One region of the Saccharopolyspora hordei genome, then DNA from elsewhere that is predicted to be linked to it. Evidence: riboswitches for the same ligand, from Rfam matches in the RefSeq annotation. Region 1 holds a riboswitch; each other region holds the start of a gene.
What was found. Region 1 has a riboswitch for S-adenosylmethionine ahead of HNR68_RS10010 (aminotransferase class V-fold PLP-dependent enzyme). Riboswitches for the same ligand answer to the same signal wherever they lie in the genome.

Region 1 (6,774 bases):
AAGACGTCGATGCTCTTCGGCGACGCCAAGACCTCGGTCCGCGAGGTCCTCGAAGAACTCAAAGCCCTCTGACCCCCACGCCCGCGCCGTTCCCGCGGTGGGACGAGGTGCAGGGGTCGTGCACCGTGCCTCCGGCACGTGCGCCGCACACCGCTCGGTGCCGTCCGCACCTCCCGTGGGGGTCGCGGACCTGGTTCCCACTGGAGCCGCGGACGACGGTGCTCAGCGGTCCTTGCGGCGGAAGAGGTTGAGCGGGTTGCTGCGCTTGGGGCGCTCCGGCTTGTTCCGGCTGCGGTACTCCAGCTTCGGCCAGTCCCCCGCGTCGCCCTCCGGGCTCGAGGGTTCCGGCGCACCGAGGACCGACGGCGCCGCCGGGCCCACGTCCTCAGCGTTGATCAAGTCCCCGAGGCTGCTGAACTGCGAGGCGTCCACGTCCTCGGGGTCGATCGCCTGCATGCCGGTGGGCGGTGTGGGTGCGTCCGAGCCCCCGAACGGTCTCGACTCTGCCATGGCCGACCCCTTCGTCACCTAGCTCACTCCCCGCCACGGTACCGGGATCAGCCGTCGTGGTCCCGGAGCTGGTCGAGCGCGTGCTGCAGGTCGTCCGGGTACTCGCTCTCGAAGGTCACCCAGCCGCCGGCCGGGTGCTCGAAGGACAAGCTCCGGGCGTGCAGCCACTGCCGGGTGATGCCGAGCTTCCGCGCGAGGACGGGGTCGGCACCGTAGGTCAGGTCCCCGACGCACGGGTGCTTGATCGCCGAGAAGTGCACCCGGATCTGGTGCGTGCGACCGGTCTCCAGCTTCACGTCCACCAACGAGGCGGCCCGGAAGGCCTCCACCGTCTCGTAGTGCGTGATGCTCGGCTTGCCGCCGGTGACCACCGCGAACTTGTAGTCGTGCCGCGGGTGCCGGTCGATCGGCGCGTCGATCGTGCCGCGGATCGGGTCGGGGTGCCCCTGCACCACCGCGTGGTAGCGCTTGTCCACGGTGCGCTCCTTGAACGCCCGCTTGAGCACCGAGTAGGCGTGCTCGCTCTTGGCCACCACCATCACCCCGGTGGTGCCCGCGTCGAGCCGGTGCACGACACCCTGCCGCTCGGCGGCGCCGGAGGTGGCGATGCGCACGCCGGCCGCGGCCAGGCCGCCGACCACGGTCGGGCCCTCCCAGCCCGGGCTCGGGTGCACCGCGACGCCGATCGGCTTGTCCACCACCACGATGTCGTCGTCCTGGTGCAGGATCTTCAGCCCCTCCACGGGCACGGCGACGACCTGCGGCGGCTGCTGCGCCGGGGGCAGCGTCACCTCCAGCCACGCCCCGGCCACCAGCCGGTCGGACTTGCCCGCGGGGTTGCCGTCGAGCAGCACGTCGCCGGACTCGGCCAGCGTGGCCACCGCGTTGCGGGACAGGCCCAGGAGCTTCGACAGGCCCGCGTCGACTCGCATGCCGTCGAGCCCCTCGGGCACCGGCAAGTTCCGAAGATCGCTCACGACTCGCTCTCCGCCGCCTTCTTCTTCCGGTGCACCGTGCCGTCGTAGTCGCGCCCCAGCAGCGACAGCAGCACGACCAGCACCCCACCGACCACGATGCAGCTGTCGGCGATGTTGAACACGGGCCACACCGCGCCGCCGGGGGCGAGCACGGACAGGAAGTCCACCACGTGGCCCTGCAGCGGGCCGGGTGCGCGGAAGAGGCGGTCGGCGAGGTTGCCGCACGCACCGCCGAGCACCAGGCCGAGGCCGACCGCCCAGCCCGGGGAGCGCAGCTTCGGCGCCAGCCAGACGATCACGCCGACCACCGCGATGGCGAGCAGCGCCAGCAGCCAGGTCATCCCGGTGGCCAGCGAGAAGGCGGCACCCGGGTTGCGCAGCACGTCGAGGTAGAGCAGTCCGCCGAGGACCTCGACCGGCGGCTCGCCCTCCAGCTCGGCCACCACGACGACCTTGGTGAGGACGTCGAGCCCCAGCGCGACCGCGGCCACCCCGAACAGCAGCGCCAGGAGCTTCCGAGGCGCGCGGGAGGACCCGTCGGCCGCAGGCGTCCCGGCGGTGTCGGCCGGGGTCTCGGGCGCCTGCTCGGCGGGCTCCCCGTGGTCGGCCGGCTCCGCGGATGACTGCCTGGGGGAGGACTGCTCGCTGCTCACTCCCCCATTGTCCCTGACCGGCACCGACCGGGTTCCAGCAGTCCCGCCCCGCGCGGTGCCCTCCACCACACCCCGGTCCACGGGCCGCGCCCGGCAGGCCCCGGGACCACCCCCTCAGCCCCACGTCACCCACGCGTGGACCGGTGGCGCGGGAACCGGGCGTCCGATTTCCCGTGACGCCGCGTGCCCGGGGGCTGCCTCAGCGCAGGAAGTCCGGCAGCGGGCGGGGGTCGTCGACGGGGACCCACCGGCCGTCCACCTGCTCGTAGCGCCAGGCCGGACCCTCGGCGACCAACGTCCGCAGCGCGCTGACCAGGCGGTCGACGTGCTCGGCCGTGGTGCCCAGGCCGATGCTGGCGCGCAGCGCGCGCTCGGCGCCCGACCCCGCTCGGGACAGCAGCCGCCGGGTGGCCAGGTGCGCGCAGAACAGCCCGTCGCGGACGCCGATGCCGTGCTCGGCCGACAGCGCGGCGGCGAGCAGCCCGGGGTCCTGGCCGTCGACGGTGAAGCTCACCACGCCGACCCGCTCGTGGTCGGCGTCGAACAGGCAGAGCTCCCGCAGCCCCGGCACACCGCGCAGCCCCGCCCGCAGCCGGCGCAGCAGCGCCTCCTCGTGCGCGACGACGTCCGCCCACCGCGCCCCGAGTGTCCGGCAGGCCTCGGCCAGCGCGTGCACGCCGACCGTGTTCGGCGACCCGGCCTCGTGCCGCTCCGGACCGGTGGTCCAGCTCACCGCGCGCTCGGTGACCCGCCGCGTGGCACCGCCACCGGCCAGGTGGGGCTCCGCGGCGTTGAGCCAGTCCGCGCGCCCGACCAGCGCGCCCGCGCCGAACGGCGCGTACAGCTTGTGGCCGGAGAGCGCGACGTGGTCGACGTCGAGCTCGGTCATCCGCACCGGGCGGTGCGGGGCCAGCTGCGCGGCGTCGAGCACCGTCCGCGCCCCGTGGCGGCGCGCCACGCGGGCGAGCTCGGCGACCGGCCACAGCTCACCGGTGACGTTCGAGGCGCCGCTGATCACCGCCAGCCGCGGCCCCTCCGGGCACTCGGCCAGCGCGGCGTCCAGCGCGGCGACGGCGTCGGCCGGGCTCGCCGGAGCCGCGATCCGCCGCACCCGCGGGCCGCTCCAGGGCAGCAGCGCGGCGTGGTGCTCGGTCTCCGGGACGACCACGGACGTGCCGCGAGGCAGGGCCCGGGCCAGCAGGTTCAGCGCGTCGGTGGTGTTCCGGGTGAAGACCACCGAATCGGTGCGGCGGGCGCCGACGAAGTCGCGCAGCACCTGCCGCGCGCCCTCGTACACCCGGGTGCACACCTGCGAGGCGAGGCCGGCGCCGCGGTGCACGCTGGCGTACCACGGCAGCAGCTCGTCGACGGCCTCGCGGACGCTGTCCAGGCACGGCGCGCTGGCCGCGTGGTCGAGGTTGGCGTACTCGGTGCTCCCACCGGTGACCAGCGGGACCCGCAACGCGCGCCCCGCCACCGCGGGCACCGGGACGTCGGCAGTGGACTGAGTCGGGATGTCGGCAGTGGCAGACGTCATGAGCCCCTCCCAGGGCCTCATCGGACCCGCCCAGAGGGGTCCGCGCTTGCCGGGTCGCCCTGCGCGACCGGCCAGGTCCTCACCCGGGGCACCCCACCGCGGTCGGGGGTTGCCGGCCAGCGAGCCGGGGCTTCGCGCTGGCACTCATGACCTTCGCGCACAGATCTTGGGGGAGGCGCCCGCCCAGCGGCAACGCCGTCCCGCACCGTGAGACGCCTGCGCGCGGGAGAGGGCGCTCCCCGCCGCCGGTCGGCGGGGAGCGCCCTCCTCGACGTCAGACGCGGGCGACCGCGACCGCGATCTCGGTGCCGTCGCCGACCGAGCCGGTGAAGCCGCCGTCCACGTCACCGGCCTCGACGGCGTCCGCGAGGGTCTCGCCCGCGATGAAGTCGCGGTGCGCCGCCACCGCCGACAGCACCTCCTCCGGCGCCGAGACGGTCACCGTGATGCGGTCGGAGACCTGGAAGTCGGCGTCCTTGCGGGCCTGCTGGATGACGCGGACCACGTCGCGCGCCACGCCCTCGGCGGCCAGCTCCGGGGTCACCTCGGTGTCCAGCACGACCAGGCCCAGGTTCGAGGGCAGCGCCGAGGCGGCACCGGGGTTGGTGGACACCAGCCGCTCGGTGAACTCGCCCTCCTGCAGCTCGATCCCGGCCGCGACGACCGCACCGCTCGGGGTGCGGTTCCACTCGCCGGCCTTGACCGCCTTGATGACCTTCTGCACGTCGCGGCCCAGCCGCGGACCGGCGGCCCGCGCGTTCACCGCGATCTCGAAGTGCCCGTGCGCCGCCACGTCCGTGGTCAGCTCCAGCTCCTTGACGTTGACCTCGTCGCGGATCAGGTCGGCGAACGGCCGCAGCGCCTCCGCCTCCGCGGTGGCCACCACGAGCTTGGCCAGCGGCAGCCGCACCCGCAGCTTGTTGGCCTTGCGCAGCGCCGACGCCGACGAGCACACCTGGCGCACCTGGTCCATCGCGGTGACCAGCGCCGGGTCCGCGGGCAGCTCGTCGAGCCGCGGCCAGTCGGTCAGGTGCACCGAGCGGCCGCCGGTCAGCCCGCGCCACACCGCCTCGGCGGTCAGCGGCAGCATCGGCGCCACCACCCGGCAGGTCACCTCGAGCACGGTGTGCAGGGTGTCGATGGCGTCGCGGTCACCGGCCCAGAAGCGGTCGCGGGACCGCCGCACGTACCAGTTGGTCAGGACCTCCAGGAAGTCCCGGACGCTGGCGCACGCCCCGGCCAGGTCGAAGGAGTCCAGCGCAGCCTGCACGTCGGTGACCAGCTCGTGGGTCTTGGCCAGCACGTAGCGGTCCAGCACGTGCTGGCTGTCCACCCTGGACTCACCGGTGACGCCCTCGGCGTTGGCGTACAGCGCCAGGAAGTACCAGGAGTTCCACAGCGGCAGCACCGCCTGGCGCACCGCGTCCCGGATGCCCTGCTCGGTGACGACGAGGTCGCCGCCGCGCAGGATCGGGCTGGACATCAGGAACCAGCGCATCGCGTCCGAGCCGTCGCGGTCGAAGACCTCGTTGACGTCCGGGTAGTTGCGCTTGGACTTGGACATCTTCAGGCCGTCGTGGCCCAGCACGATGCCGTGCGCCAGCACGTTCTTGAACGCCGGCCGGTCGAACAGCGCGGTGGCCAGCACGTGCAGCGTGTAGAACCAGCCGCGGGTCTGCCCGTTGTACTCGACGATGAAGTCGCCCGGGTAGTGGTGCTCGAACCACTCGGCGTTGTCGAACGGGTAGTGCACCTGCGCGAACGGCATCGACCCGGACTCGAACCAGCAGTCCAGCACCTCCGGGACCCGGCGCATGGTGGACTTCCCGGTCGGGTCGTCCGGGTTGGGGCGGGTCAGCTCGTCGATCTGCGGCCGGTGCAGGTCCTTCGGCCGCACGCCGAAGTCCCGCTCCAGCTCGTCCAGCGAGCCGTAGACGTCGACGCGCGGGTGGTTCGGGTCGTCGGAGACCCACACCGGGATCGGCGAACCCCAGTACCGGTTCCGCGAGATGTTCCAGTCGCGCGCGTTCTCCAGCCACTTGCCGAACTGGCCGTCCCGGATGTGCCCCGGCACCCAGTTGATCTGCTGGTTGAGCTCGACCATGCGGTCCTTGAACTTGCTGACCGCCACGAACCAGGACGACACCGCCCGCTGGATCAGCGCGTTGTCGCAGCGCCAGCAGTGCGGGTACGGGTGGTCGTAGGTCTCGTGCCGCAGCAGCAGGCCCGCGTCCTTGAGGTCGCGGATGATCTGCTTGTTCGCCTCGAAGACCTGCAGGCCCTCGTACGGCGGCACCTCGGCGGTGAACTTGCCGTGCGCGTCGACCGGGACCACCGGCTGGATGTCCGCGGCGTCGGTGACGGCCTTGTCCTCCTCACCGAAGGCCGGGGCGATGTGCACCAGCCCGGTGCCGTCGTCGGTGGTGACGTAGTCGGCGGCGAGCACCTGGTGGGCGTTCTCGCGGCCGAGGAAGAAGTCGAACGGCGGCCGGTACTTCGTGCCCAGCAGCTCGGCACCGGTGAAGCGCGCGACGACGTGGTCGGCGACGTCCTCGCCGAGCTCCCGCGCGTAGGCGCTCAGCCGGGCCTCGGCCAGCACGTAGCGCTCCGCGCTGGTCGGCGGCGCCACGAGCACGTAGTCCACCTCGGGGTGCACCGCGACGGCGAGGTTGGACGGCAGCGTCCACGGCGTGGTCGTCCAGGCCAGGGCCAGCGCACCGTCGTAGGCCTTGCCCGGCGCCTCCAGGCGCATGCCGACCGTCACCGCCGGGTCCTGCCGCTGGCGGTAGACGTCGTCCATGCGGGTCTCGGTGTTGGACAGCGGCGTCTCGCAGCGCCAGCAGTACCAGAGCACCCGGAAGCCCTCGTAGACCAGACCCTTGTCCCACAGGGTCTTGAAGGCCCACATGACGCTCTCCATGTAGTCCAGGTCGAGCGTCTTGTAGTCGTTGGCGAAGTCCACCCACCGGGCCTGCCGGGTGACGTACTCCTCCCACTCCGAGGTGTAGCGCAGCACCGAGGTGCGGCAGGCGTCGTTGAACGCGGCCACACCCATGTCCTCGATCTCGGACTTGGAGGTGATGCCGAGCTGCTTCTC
Region 2 (6,774 bases), 3.0 Mb from region 1:
CATCCGGCGGCCGGGCTGGGACTCACCCAGGAAGCGCCAGGCCAGCAGGCCCGCGATGACGATGCTCAGCTCCCGCGCCGGGGCCACCAGGCTCACCGGGGCGAGCTGCATCGCGCACAGGACGAGGACGTAGGCCAGCGGCGACAGCAGTGCCACCGCCAGCACGGCCGCACGGTGCCGGGACCAGACCGCGGCGAGGTGCGCGCGGCGGCGGGCCGCGTACGGGGCGAGCAGTCCCGAGCGCGTGAGGTTGTTCGCCCAGTCGTACAGCAGCGGCGACAGCGCCAGGCCGGTCACCGCGTAGGCGTCCCACACCGTGTAGACCGCGATGAGCGCACCGGTCAGCACGCCGAAGCCGATCCCGGCCAGGCCCGCGCCGGAGCGCGGCACGCCGTCGGACAGCCCGATCACGAGCACGCCCGCGATCACCAGCAGCCCGCCGGCCACGCCGAGCCACCCGGGCCGCTCGCCGAGCACCAGCACCGCGATGACCATCGCCAGCATCGGCCCGGTGCCGCGGGCCAGCGGGTACACCACCGACATGTCGCCGACCGCGTAGCCGCGCTGCAGCAGCAGGAAGTAGCCGAGGTGCACGAGCGCGCTGACCAGCACCCCGAGCGCCCAGTCGCCCAGCGGCGGGACGCCCTGCCAGAGCAGCACCCCGGCGGCCACCGGCAGGTACAGGGCCGCGGAGCAGGTCGCGGTCAGCCAGACGAACCCGGCGCCCGCCGACCCGGCGCGCTTGGCGAAGAAGTTCCAGCCCGCGTGGGCGAACGCGGCGGCGACGACGAGGAGCACGGCGACCAGACCCATCGGAACCCTCTCCGTGCCGCGCGGGCGCGCGACATCGGGGTTCCTCCAGGTTTTTGCGCGGTCGCTCCCGTTCCGCGACCGCCGGTGCCGCTCGGACCAGTCCCCCCGCGCTCCTGGTCGTGGTGGTCCGCGGCGGAGCGGGGGCGGAACCCCAGTCACAACCGGTGGTGATGCTACGCCCCGGCCGCAACCTTCCAGCCGAGGCTCAGGACGAGGCCGACGACCACGGTCAGGAAGACGCGGCGGACGAAACCGGAGCCGCGCCGAGCGGCCAGCGCCGCGCCGAGCACGCTGCCCGCGACGTTGCCGGCCGCCATCACCAGCCCCAGTCCCCACAGGACCTTGCCCGCGGGCACGAAGAAGACCAGCGCGCCGATGTTGGTCGCGACGTTGACCACCTTCGCCGTGGCCGACGCCGTCACGAACGCGAACCCGACCAGGCCGACCAGCAGGAACACCAGGAACGACCCGGTGCCGGGCCCGGCGATGCCGTCCCAGAACCCGATCAGCGCGCCGCCGGCGAGCATCACGAGCAGCTGGACGCGGCGCTGGAAGCGCGGCGCGTCCACCGACCCGAGGTCGGGCTTGCGCCAGGTGTGGACGCCCACGGCCACCAGGGCGGCGAGCACGACGACGTTGAGCACGGCGGACGGCAGCGCGTTGGCGAGCGCCGCGCCGCCCAGCGAGCCCAGCAGCGCCACCAGCGCCATCGGCAGGGCCGCGCGCCAGTCGATCGGGGTGCGCTTGGCGTAGGTCCGGGCGGCCGCGGCGGTCCCGGCGATCGCGGCGACCTTGTTGGTGGCCAGCGAGTGGATCACTTCACCGCCGGGCATGAGCAGCAGCATCGCGGGCAGCTGGATCAGCCCGCCACCGCCCACGATCGCGTCGACCGCCCCGGCGAGGAACGCCGCCGCGCACAGCAGGAGCACTCCGGCGAGCGAGAGGTCGGCGAAACCGGGCCAGTCCAGGGCGTCGAGCACGACGACCGACCCTATGGTCTGCCGCGGCCGGATCCGAGCCGATGTGATCGCTCTCGCGCAGTCGGCCCGGCCGACGTCTGTCCAGGTCGTCGCTGTAGCATGGTCGACCGTGCCGTGCGGCGTTCCGCCAGGGAGGAAACCTGCCTGCGGGCAGGGCCGTTGAAGCGCGGCACGACCGTTCGGAAGAGACTGAGAGAAGGCGGTACCAGTGGCCAACATCAAGTCCCAGATCAAGCGGATCCGGACCAACGAGAAGAACCGGCAGCGCAACAAGGCCGTGAAGTCCTCGCTGAAGACCGCGATCCGCAAGTTCCGCGAGGCCGCTGCCGCCGGCGACAAGGAGAAGGCGATCGAGCTGCAGCGGGCCGCGAGCCGCGCGCTGGACAAGGCCGCCAGCAAGGGTGTCATCCACCGCAACCAGGCCGCCAACAAGAAGTCCGCTCTCGCGCGCCGCGTCAACCAGCTCTGACGTCAGCTGGACCCACGGCCCCTTCCCGCGCTGCGGGGAGGGGCCGTTCGCGTGTCACGGGCGCTGGCCGCGCAGCTCGACCAGGCGCAGGACGGTGCGCTCCAGGGCGTAGGTGGCGTCCGCGGCCATGCCCTTGACGTCGGCGTTGACCTCGGCGACGGCCTGCAGCGCGGCCGCGAGGCTGGTGGGGCTCCAGCCCCGGGACTGGGCCAGCGCCTTCTTCACCTTCCACGCGGGCATGCCGAGCTCGCCGGCGAGGCGGAACGGGTCGTTGCGGCCGCCGGCCGCCGCGACCCGGCCGATGGTGCGCACCGAGTCCGCCAGCGCGTCGGCGATCAGCACGTGCGGCACGCCGAGCTGCACCGCCCAGCGCAGCGCCTCCAGCGCGGCCGCGCGGTCGCCGGTCACCGCCTTCTCGGCGACCGCGAAGCCGGTGACCTCCGCCCGGCCCCGGTGGTAGCGGCGCACCGCGGTCTCGTCGACCTTCCCGCCGGTGTCGGCGACCAGCTGCGTCGCGGCCGCGGAGAGCTCGCGGAGGTCCGAGCCGACCGTCTCGATGAGCGCCGACACGGCGGCCGCGTTCGCCTTGCCGCCGGCCCTGCGGATCTCGTCCTTGACGAAGGCCTCCCGCTCGGCGGGCTTGGTGACCTTGGCGCACTCGGTGACGCGCGCACCCAGCTTGCGCAGTTCCTTGGGCAGCTCCTTGGCGTGCTTCGAGCGCCCGCCACCGGAGTGCACGACGACGAGCGTCACACCGTCGACCGGGTCCTTGGCGTGGGAGAGCAGCGCTTCGGCGATCTCCTTGCCCGCGTCCTGCGCGGCCTCCAGCACCAGCACCCGGGCCTCCGCGAACAGCGACGGACTGAGCATCTCGGCCAGCTCGGGAGGGGTGAGTTCACTCACCTTGACCCGGCGCAGCTCGGCCTCCGGGTCCGCCGCGCGGGCCGCGCCGACCGCAGCCCACATCGCGCGTTCCACCAGCAGTTCCTCGTCTCCGAGGACCAGGTGCAGCGGTTCGGTGACCACGGACGGTGAGCTCATGCAGGCATCGTCGCACGCGCCCGCGACGATCCCGCCATCTGGATCGGCCTGGCCAGGACCTGGCGCGATCCACTAGCGTTGCGAGCACAACCGAAGAGCTCATCCAGAGGGGCAGAGGGAACGGCCCGATGAAGCCCCGGCAACCGTTCGTCCGGCGAATCGTGGTTCTCAGCGCGAGGTCACCGGCGAAAGCGGTGCCAATTCCGACCCGTCCGCGGGACAGATGAGGAGAGGACCTCGCGATGACCGTTGCTGCCCAGCGCACGACCAAGACCATCGACCTCGGCAACGCTGTCGAACTGGTGTCCAAGGAAGAGGGGCACCGCCAGCCGCTGGCTCCCGAGTTCGTCTCGCTGGAAGACTTCTCGCCGCTGGAAGTCGCCTACGACTTCCCGAAGCTGCGCCGCGAGGACATCGAGGCCGGTCCCCGGTCGATCTGGCGCTACAAGCAGCTGCTCCCGGTGCCCTCCAACGTGGAGGAGCACCCGAACACCGACCCCGGCTGTACCCGCTTGATCCGGGCCGACAACCTCGCCAAGGCACTGGGCGTGAAGCGGATCTGGGTCAAGGACGACACCGGTAACCCGACGCACTCGTTCAAGGACCGCGTGGTCGCCGTCGCGCTGGCCGCCGCGCGCGAGTTCGGGTTCAAGGTGCTCGCGTGCCCGTCGACGGGCAACCTCGCCAACGCGGTGGCCGCGGCCGCCGCCCGCGCCGGCTGGGACTCGGTGGTGCTGGTGCCGAAGTCCCTCGAGCGCGCCAAGATCTTGATGAGCGCCGTCTACGACGGCTCGCTGCTCGCCGTCGACGGCAACTACGACGACGTCAACCGCCTGGCCACCGAGCTGGCCGGGGAGCACGAGGACTGGGCGTTCGTCAACGTCAACGTCCGTCCCTACTACTCGGAGGGCTCCAAGACCCTCGCCTTCGAGGTCGCCGAGCAGCTCGGCTGGCGCATCCCCGAGCAGATCGTGGTGCCGATCGCCTCCGGCTCCCAGCTGACCAAGGTCTACAAGGGCTTCAACGAGCTCGGTGAGACCGGCCTGGTGGAGCCGAGCCCGGTGCGGATCTTCGGTGCGCAGGCCACCGGCTGCTCCCCGGTGTCGACCGCGTTCAAGAACGGCCACGACGTGGTGCAGCCGGTCCGGCCGGACACCATCGCGCGCTCGCTGGCGATCGGGGCGCCCGCCGACGGGCCGTACGTGCTGGACATCGTGCGCAAGACCAACGGCGCCATCGAGGACGTCACCGACGACGAGGTCCGCGAGGGCATCAAGCTGCTGGCCAAGACCGAGGGCATCTTCGCCGAGACCGCCGGTGGGGTCACCGTGGCCACCGCGAAGAAGCTCATCGAGGCAGGCAAGATCGACCCGGACGCCGAGACCGTCCTGCTCATCACCGGTGACGGGCTGAAGACGCTGGACGCCGTCCAGGACCAGATCGGCCCGAAGGCCACCGTGGCCCCGACGACCGAGGCGGTCAACGCGGCCCTCGGCCTGTGACCCACGACCTGGACTGCGGACGCGGCGCCATCGCACAGCGGTGGCGCCGCGTCCTTCGTGGACTGCCTCCGTCTGCTCGGTGGGGAATTCGCGCGCGGTGAGCGCGGTTCCGGGCGTAGCCTGTGCTGACCCTGCCCGACGGGACCGGTGGGTCGCGCGCGACCACGGTGCCCCGGTCGGCGTGGAACGCCCGAGGAGAGCTCATGACGCCCACCGCCGTGGTCGAGCAGTGCACCGTCGCCGACGAGGCCAGCGGCCCGTACGCGATCACCGCCGGACCGGACGGCGCGCTCTGGTTCACCCTGGTCCGCGGCAGCGGCATCGGCCGTCTGGTGCCCGGCTCCGAGCCCACCCGCTTCCCGCTCGGCCCGGACCGCGGGCCGACGATCATCGTCCCCGGTCCGGACGGTGCCCTGTGGTTCACCGAGTACCAGGCCCACCGGATCGGCCGGATCACCACCGACGGCGCGGTCGACGAGCACCCACTGCCCACTTCGGACTCGGGGCCGTACGGCATCGCCGCCGGACCGGACGGCGCGCTGTGGTTCACCGAGACCGCCGCCGACCGGATCGGCCGCATCACCCCGGACGGGCAGGTGCGCGAGTTCACCCTCCCGATCACCGGCGGCTTCCCGTCCGCGATCACCGCGGGCGCCGACGGCGGGATGTGGTTCACCCTCAACCAGGCCAGCGCCATCGGCCGGATCGGCGCCGAGGGCGAGGTCACCGTGCACCCGCTGCCCACGGACGCGGCCGGGCCGGTCGGGATCACGGCCGGGCCGGACGGCGCGCTCTGGTTCGTCGAGATCGCCGCGGGCCAGGTCGGGAGTATCACCCCGGACGGCGCGATCGACGAGTTCCCGCTGCCCGACCGCACTGCCCGGCCGCACGCCATCACCTCCGGCGCTGACGGCAGGCTGTGGTTCACCGAGTGGGCCGGCAACCGGATCGGCTCGATCACCACCGAGGGCGTCGTCGAGACGCACGACCTGCCCACTCCCGGGTCCGAACCGCACGGCATCACGCTCGGGCCCGACGGTGCGCTGTGGGCGGCGCTGGAGTTCGGTGCGCTCGCTCGGATCACCTCCTCGTCCTCGGTCGACGCCCACCGCTGATCCTCCGGCGGGCGTTCACCGGTCCACCGCGCGCAGCGGGTCGCCCCGTGACACGTGCCGGGGGCCGTGCGGTCCCGGCAGGATCGCGATGTCGCCTTCGTGGTCGGTGCGCAGCACCGCCGTGCCCGCGCGGGCGAGCGTGTCCACCACGAACGGGCTGGGGTGGCCGTAGCTGTTGCCGTCACCGACGCTGATCACCGCCGTCCTCGGTCGCACCGCGCTGAGGAACCTCGGCGTGGTGTACCGGGACCCGTGGTGCGGCACCTTGAGCACGTCCGCCCGCAGGTCCACCCCGGACGAGAGCAGGCGCCCCTGGGCCGGGAGCTCGACGTCCCCGGTGAGCAGCAACCGCCCCGCCGGTGTGGTGGCCAGCAGCACGATCGAGGCGTCGTTGGCGTCCTCGGCCGTCTGCGTCCGCGCGAGCGCCGGGTCCGGCGCCAGCACGTCGAGCACCAGGCCCGGCCAGCTCGCCCGCTGCCCGGACTGCATCGGCACGACCGGCACCCGGTGCGCACGGGCGTTCCGCACCACCTCCCGCATCGCCCACGCCGGTTCCCGCAGCGGCCCGACCGCCACCGCGCCGACCGCGAACTCGCCCAGCAGACCGGCGAGCCCGCCGATGTGGTCGGCGTGCAGGTGCGTCAGCACCGCCAGCGGCACCCGGCGCACCCCGAGCCGCTGCAGGCAGGCCGTGGCCCGCTCCACGTCCGGACCGGTGTCGACCACCACCGCCTCCTCCGGCCGCCCGGTGGCGAGCACGAGCCCGTCGCCCTGCCCGACGTCGCAGGCCACCATGCTCCAGCCCGGGACCGGCCACCCCGAGACCGCGTTGCGCACCGGCACCAGGACGAGCA
Region 3 (6,774 bases), 2.1 Mb from region 1:
CCCGAGCACGCAGAGCGCTCGGGCCGGGCTCGTTGCGTCGGGGCCCGACCGCCCTCTTCAGAGGGCCGTTCCGCGAGCTTGACAAGCGGTGTCGGTCTCGTGTGTTATGTCACCTCATTCGTCGGGCGGATCAGTTAACGCACACGCTGCGGTACCTCCGAACGGGGCAAATTCGCGCGATTTTGCTTACTGATCGTGGTTGGTTGCCTGGCAAAAAGGCGTAACTCAGGTCACAGGCGTGATCGGGCTCCTTGGCGGGCCCGCTTGGTCACGCTAGAGTCTCGGCCTCGTAACCGATGACAACCAGTCATGGGGAACGCCCGTTAGTCTCGCCGGTGTACGTCGGGGAAGCGGGCCGCGAGCAACGGAGCTGGCGGTCGGCTAGGACGGCAGTTGGCTTGCGGGAGTCGGATACAGACACGAAGCACGAAGGTTGTGCGCCTGCAGGAGCGAAGGGGTTGAGCGACGACATGACGCGACGCTCCTCCTGCACCAGCGCGACTTCCGCCTTCGGGAGGTAACGACCCTGTGAACGGACGCGGCGAGCCCAGTCACCCCCGGAACGACGGCTACTGGGCCGATTCCTTCGACTCTGCTACGGACTGGTTCACCCCGGTCCAGGCCGCTGAGCCGCGCACCGCGGTCGGTCTGCTCGACCGGCCCCAGCACGAGCGCTACCCGGCCGAGGACCACCCGAGCTTCCCGCCCGGTGCGCTGGAGATCACCCCGGCGGACATCTACGACGCGCTCGGCCCGGACGCCGAGGACGTGCTCGCGACCGCCGAGATCGACGTCGACGAGGTCATCCGGCTGATCAACGCCGAGACCACCGTCCTGCCGCCGCTGGTCCTCCCCGACGTGCTGCCGGAGGCCGAGGAGGACGGGGAACCTCCGCAGGAGGTCGTCGAGGCGATCACCGACTGGAAGCGGCGCTTCCTCAAGGGCGCGGTCGCCGGCGTGCTGCTCACCCTCACCGGCACCGGCGGCGCGGCCGCCGCGATGGACAAGTCGGTGACCGTCGAGATCGACGGCCAAGAGCGCACCATCAACACCTACGAGGACACCGTCGGCGAGGTCCTCGAGGACGAGGGCATCCAGGTCGGCCAGCACGACGCGCTGAGCCCCTCGCCGCAGGCCAAGGTCGGCCACGGCGACACGATCACCCTCGACCGCGGGCGCCTGCTCAAGGTCAACATCGACGGCGAGGTCCGCGAGGAGTGGGTCCGCTCGGTCACCGTCGGGCAGGCGCTGAGCCAGCTCGGGGTGTCCACCGAGGGCGCCTGGATCTCCGCCGACCGCAACATGGTGGTCCCGCACGAGGGCATGGAGCTGGTCATCAAGACCAGCAAGGACATCACCCTCATCGACGGCGACGGCGAGCCGCGGCGGCTGACCACCACCGCCGCCACCGTCGACGAGCTGGTCAAGGAGCAGGAGCTCCAGCTCGGCCCGGAGGACACCGTCACCCCGGGCGGCGACCAGCGGCTGGTCAGCGGTGCCGAGGTGCGCATCGTCCGCACCAGCAGCACGGTGATCAACGTGACGATGCCGGTCGAGCCGCCGGTGCGCGAGATCGTCGACAACACGATGTTCAAGGGCGAGGAGCGCGTCGAGTTCCCCGGCGTGCCCGGCGAGAAGATCGTGACGATGCGCGTGACGACCGAGAACGGCGAAGAGGTCAAGCGCGAGACCGTCGGCGAGAAGGTCGTCAAGGAGGCGCAGGAGAAGGTCGTGCGCGTCGGTGGCAAGCAGCCGCCGAACGGCGCGGTCTGGGACAAGCTGGCGCAGTGCGAGGCCAGCGGCAACTGGTCGGCCAATTCCGGCAACGGCTACTACGGCGGCCTCCAGTTCAACAAGTCCACCTGGGACGCCTACGGCGGCGACCAGTACGCCCCGTACCCGCACCAGGCCAGCCGCGAGCAGCAGATCGCGGTCGCGGAGAAGGTCCGCTCCTCCCGCGGCGGCTACGGTGCCTGGCCGCACTGCTCCTCGAAGCTCGGCCTGAGCTGATCGCGGCGCTGCCCGCGCGTGCGGGCAGGCCGCCCGGACTGCACGCCCTGGTGCCGTGCCCACGGCGCCAGGGCGTTCGCGCTCCCGGCCCACCTGGTCGCGAGGGCCGCAGTGGCGTGCGGGTACGTTCGTCGACGTGGACGACCAGCAGGCGGCGCTGCTCGGCCCCGCCGACGTGCGTCGGCTGGCCGAGGAGCTGAGCATCCGCCCGACGAAGAAGCTCGGGCAGAACTTCGTGCACGACCCGAACACGGTGCGGCGCATCGTGGCCTCGGCGTCGGTGACCTCCGAGGACGTCGTTCTGGAGGTCGGGCCCGGGCTCGGCTCGCTGACGCTGGCCCTGCTGCCCGCCGCCGGCGCGGTGACCGCCGTCGAGATCGACCCGGCGCTCGCCGCCCGGTTGCCGCGCACCGCGGCCGAGTTCGCCCCGGCGCTGCGCGACCGGCTCACGGTGCTCGAGGCGGACGCGCTGCGCGTGCGCGCCGCGGACTTCCCGGCGCCGCCGACCGCGCTGGTCGCCAACCTGCCCTACAACGTCGCCGTGCCGGTCGTGCTGCACCTGCTGGCCGAGCTGCCGAGCCTGCGGCACGGGCTGGTCATGGTGCAGGCCGAGGTCGCCGACCGGATGTCCGCGCGGCCCGGTGGGCGCGTCTACGGCGTGCCGAGCGTCAAGCTCGCCTGGTTCGCCGAGGTGCGGCGCGCCGGTCCGGTGCCGCGCACGGTGTTCTGGCCGGTGCCCAACGTGGACTCCGGGCTGGTGGCGTTCCGGCGCGTGGAGCCGCCGTCGAGCGCACCGCGCGCGGAGGTCTTCCGCGTGGTGGACGCCGCGTTCGCGCAGCGGCGCAAGACGCTGCGCGGCGCGCTGGCCGGGTGGGCCGGTTCGGCCGCGCGCGCGGAGGCCGTGCTGCGGGCGGCGGGCATCGACCCGACGACCCGCGGGGAGCAGTTGCGCATCGCTGACTTCGCGCGGATCGCGGAGGCCGCGGCGGCGGAGGACGCCTCCTGAACCACCCGTCCGGGCGCTTGCGGATCGCCGCAATCTTGCTACTGGGAGTCACCGGAACACCGGGTCCGGGGAAGAAATTCCCGCTCGTCCGGATGTGTGACGTTGCAAACTGTTTCGGAAAGTGACGACTATCAACTTGCGCCGGAATCCGCCAGTGGGTTCTACTGTCCGGGAAATCCATCCCGAGCGGCCGAGAGACCTGGCTCAGTGACGCCGCAGCAACCACCCGGACGGGCAGGTGCTAACGCCAGGACCGATGGAGTAGCTGTGGATTCCAACGCGCTGCTCGCTGCCGCGAGCCCCACCCGGACACCGGCCCCGTCCTCCAGCCGCATCCGGATGCTCCTCACGCAGCGTCGCGTCATCGACCACGGGCGGCGCACGACCTCCGCCTGTCGTCGCGAGAGGTGACCCAGCCCCTTCCCTCCACCCGGAGCCCCTGGCCCGCTGCTCCGTGCTGAGCGCGGCCCGACGCGAGCTGATCTGGAGCCGATCGTGATCACAGTCGAGAACCTGACCAAGTCCTTCCAGCAGAACAACGGCACGGTGCGCGCCCTCGACGGCGTCACCATGGAGGTTCCGGCCGGCGCGGTGTGCGGCGTGGTCGGCCCCAGCGGCGCAGGCAAGTCCACCCTCGCTCGGTGCATCGCGCTGCTCGAGAAGCCGGACTCGGGTGCCATCCGGGTGGACGGCACCGACCTCGTCTCCCTCAGCGGCAAGGCGCTGCGCGCCGCGCGCCGGCAGATCGGCGTGGTGCCGCAAGGTGATTCGCTGCTCCGGCAGCGCACCGCGGCGGGCAACATCGCGCTGCCGCTGGAGGCGGCCGGGATGTCCGGGCCGGAGCGGCGCAGCCGCGTCGGCGAGCTGCTGGACCTCGTCGGCCTGACCGACAAGGCCTCGGTCTACCCCGACCAGCTCTCCGGCGGGCAGCGGCAGCGGATCGCGGTCGCGCGGGCGCTGGCCGCCAAGCCCTCGGTGCTGCTGGCCGACGAACCGACGTCCGCGCTGGACCCCGGCACCACCGACTCGGTGCTCACCGTGCTGGACCGCGCCCGCGCGGAGCTGGGCGTCACCGTGCTCGTGGTGACCCACGACATGGCGGTGGTGCGCAAGATCGCCGATGACGTCGCGGTGCTGGAAGGCGGCCGCGTGGTGGAGCACGGCAAGGTGCTGGACCTGGTCGCCGCGCCGGACAGCCGGGTGAGCTCGACGCTGCTGCCCGCCACCGACCAGGCCGAGCCGCTGCGCCCGACCGACGGCCGCCACGACGTGGTCGCCGAGGTCGTGCTGGTCGGCTTCGCCGCGGTGGGCGCGCTGCTGCCGGAGGCGGCGAGCCGGTTCGGTGTCGAGCTGGCGATCCTCGGCGGCGGGCTGACCCGCCTCGGGGACACGCCGGTCGCGAAGTTCAAGGTCGGCCTGAGCGGCGAGCGCGCCGAGGCCGCGCTGAAGTGGATGGTCGAGCGCGACGCGCACGTGCGGCGCGCTCCCGTGTGCGTTGACGGAGTCGCTGCGTGAGTGATGTGACCCCCTGGTCGGAGGTCTTCGAGATCCTCGGTGAGGCCACGCTCGGCACGCTCTACATGGTGTTGGTGTCCACCCTGCTGGCGGTCCTCGGTGGGCTGCCGCTCGGTGTGCTGCTGCACCTGAGCTCGCCGGTCGGGCTGAACCCGAGGCCCGCGCTGTACCGGGTGCTCGGCATCGTGGTCGATGTCGTGCGCTCGGTGCCGTTCGTGGTGCTGCTGGTGGTGCTGGCGTCGTTCACCCGGCTGCTGATCGGCACGTCGATCGGCAGCACCGCGGTGATCGTGCCGCTGACCATCGGCGCGATCCCGTTCTTCGCGCGGTTGACCCAGAACGCGTTGCGCGAGGTGAGCTTCACCGTCGTGGAGGCCGCGATCACCACGGGATCCAGCCGCCTGCGGATCGTGTGGACCGTGCTGCTCGGCGAAGCGCGGGCCGCGCTGGTCGGTGCGGTCGGCGTCACCGCGGTGGCGCTGATCGGCTACGCCGCGATGGCGGGCGCGATCGGCGGCGGTGGCCTGGGCACCACGGCGATCCAGGACGGCTACCAGGGCTACGACGACCGGCTGCTCTACGGCTCGGTCCTGGTGCTCGCGGTGCTCGCCTTCGGCATGCAGCTGATCACCGACCTCACGGCCAAGGCGGTCGACCGCCGTCGCACCGCGGCCGGCTGATCCTCCGCGACGGCTGATCCCCTCTCCCTCCTCGTTCGGGACCCCGTCCCGTTCTGACGTCCAGAAAGGACACTGCCCTGATGCGTCTGCGCTTCGCTGCCCTGGTGGCCGCCGTCGGTGTGGCGCTCGCCGCCTGCGGTGGCGGCCCCTCGGCCGCCGAGGACCCCAACGCCCCGATCCGGGTCGCGGTCAGCCCGACCCCGCACGGCGAGATCCTCGAGTACGTCAAGGACAACCTCGCCGAGAAGGCCGGGATCGACATCGAGATCGTCAAGTTCGACGACTACAACCGGCCCAACGAGGCCGTGGCGCACGGCGAGCTGGAGGCGAACTACTTCCAGCACGTCCCGTACCTCGACGAGTACCGCAAGCAGCGCGGTGGTGACTTCGCGTGGGTCGCGCCGGTGCACCTGGAACCGCTGGCGGTGTACTCCAAGCAGCACGAGTCGCTGCAGGAGATCCCCGACGGCGCGACCGTGACGCTGTCCAACGACCCGGCCAACCAGTTCCGCGGCCTCAAGCTGCTGGAGCAGGGCGGGCTGATCAAGCTCAAGCCGGACGCCGCGGTCGGCACCCGGTTGGAGGCCGCGATCGCGGAGAACCCGAAGAACATCGACTTCAAGGACCTCTCGCCGGACCAGCTGCCGCGCTCGGTGGACGACGCGGCCGCCGCGGTGGTCAACGGCAACTACGCGATCAAGGCGAACCTGAAGGACCCGGTGCTCGTGGAGAGCGCGGAGAACAACCCCTACGCCAACGGTCTGGTGACCACCCCGGCCCTGGCGGAGGACCCGCGGATCCAGAAGCTGGCCGAGCTGCTGCGCTCGCCGGAGGTCAAGAACTTCATCAACGAGAAGTGGGGCGGCGTCGCCGTCGTCCCGGCCGACTGACCAGCGGACAGCGGTGGGAGGGCACCCTCCGGGCCACGGCCCGGGCGGTGCCCTCCGCTGCTGTGGTGCGGCCGACGAGTCCGCCGGGACGGGCGTGTTGCGCAGGGAAGTCGGCGGCGGGGTTCCTCGGGCACGTACGCTCTAGGAGTGCTCTCCGTGGTTCCTACCCCCATCACCGTCCGCGTCCCGGCGAAGGTGAACCTGCACCTGTCGGTCGGTGACGCCCGACCGGACGGCTACCACGAACTGGTCACCGTCTTCCAGGCGCTGTCGATGACCGACGAGGTGACCGTGCTGGTCGCCGAGGAACCCGGCATCGACGTGCACGGCGAGGGCGCCGACTCGGTGCCCACCGGCGCCAGCAACCTGGCGTGGAAGGCGGTGCAGCTGCTCGCCGAGCACAGCGGCCGCGACCCGGAGGAGCCCGGGGTGCGGCTGTCGATCAACAAGGGCATCCCGGTCGCCGGGGGCATGGCCGGGGGCAGCGCGGACGCGGCCGCCACGCTGCTGGCGCTCAACCAGCTCTGGCGCCTCGAGCTGGGGCGCGACGAGCTCAGCGAGCTGGCCGCGAAACTGGGCAGCGACGTCCCGTTCGCGCTGCAGGGCGGGACCGCGCTGGGCACCGGGCGCGGCGAGCGGCTGGTGCCGGTGCTGGCCCGGCACACCTTCCACT

Region 2: it holds a riboswitch for S-adenosylmethionine, as region 1 does, so the genes downstream of both, thrC (threonine synthase) here and HNR68_RS10010 (aminotransferase class V-fold PLP-dependent enzyme) in region 1, are expected to answer to the same signal.
Region 3: it holds a riboswitch for S-adenosylmethionine, as region 1 does, so the genes downstream of both, HNR68_RS00195 (ATP-binding cassette domain-containing protein) here and HNR68_RS10010 (aminotransferase class V-fold PLP-dependent enzyme) in region 1, are expected to answer to the same signal.

The regions. Positions count from the first base shown of each region.
Region 1 covers NZ_JACCFJ010000001.1:2,132,087-2,138,860, reverse strand. Annotated here, with positions in the region: gene HNR68_RS10030 (NAD(P)(+) transhydrogenase (Re/Si-specific) subunit beta) at 1-72, shown strand, start outside; gene HNR68_RS10025 (hypothetical protein) at 223-510, opposite strand; gene HNR68_RS10020 (RluA family pseudouridine synthase) at 558-1,442, opposite strand; gene lspA (signal peptidase II) at 1,484-2,140, opposite strand; gene HNR68_RS10010 (aminotransferase class V-fold PLP-dependent enzyme) at 2,340-3,677, opposite strand; SAM riboswitch class IV at 3,715-3,829, opposite strand; gene ileS (isoleucine--tRNA ligase) at 3,952-6,774, opposite strand, start outside.
Region 2 covers NZ_JACCFJ010000001.1:5,122,197-5,128,970, forward strand. Annotated here, with positions in the region: gene HNR68_RS23470 (EamA family transporter) at 1-813, opposite strand, end outside; gene HNR68_RS23475 (TSUP family transporter) at 987-1,793, opposite strand; gene rpsT (30S ribosomal protein S20) at 2,002-2,262, shown strand; gene holA (DNA polymerase III subunit delta) at 2,317-3,303, opposite strand; SAM riboswitch class I at 3,400-3,533, shown strand; gene thrC (threonine synthase) at 3,546-4,805, shown strand; gene HNR68_RS23495 (Vgb family protein) at 5,009-5,920, shown strand; gene HNR68_RS23500 (DNA internalization-related competence protein ComEC/Rec2) at 5,936-6,774, opposite strand, start outside.
Region 3 covers NZ_JACCFJ010000001.1:41,707-48,480, reverse strand. Annotated here, with positions in the region: gene HNR68_RS00205 (transglycosylase family protein) at 529-2,010, shown strand; gene rsmA (16S rRNA (adenine(1518)-N(6)/adenine(1519)-N(6))-dimethyltransferase RsmA) at 2,147-3,016, shown strand; SAM riboswitch class I at 3,191-3,279, shown strand; gene HNR68_RS00195 (ATP-binding cassette domain-containing protein) at 3,512-4,531, shown strand; gene HNR68_RS00190 (ABC transporter permease subunit) at 4,528-5,211, shown strand; gene HNR68_RS00185 (MetQ/NlpA family ABC transporter substrate-binding protein) at 5,292-6,101, shown strand; gene HNR68_RS00180 (4-(cytidine 5'-diphospho)-2-C-methyl-D-erythritol kinase) at 6,258-6,774, shown strand, end outside.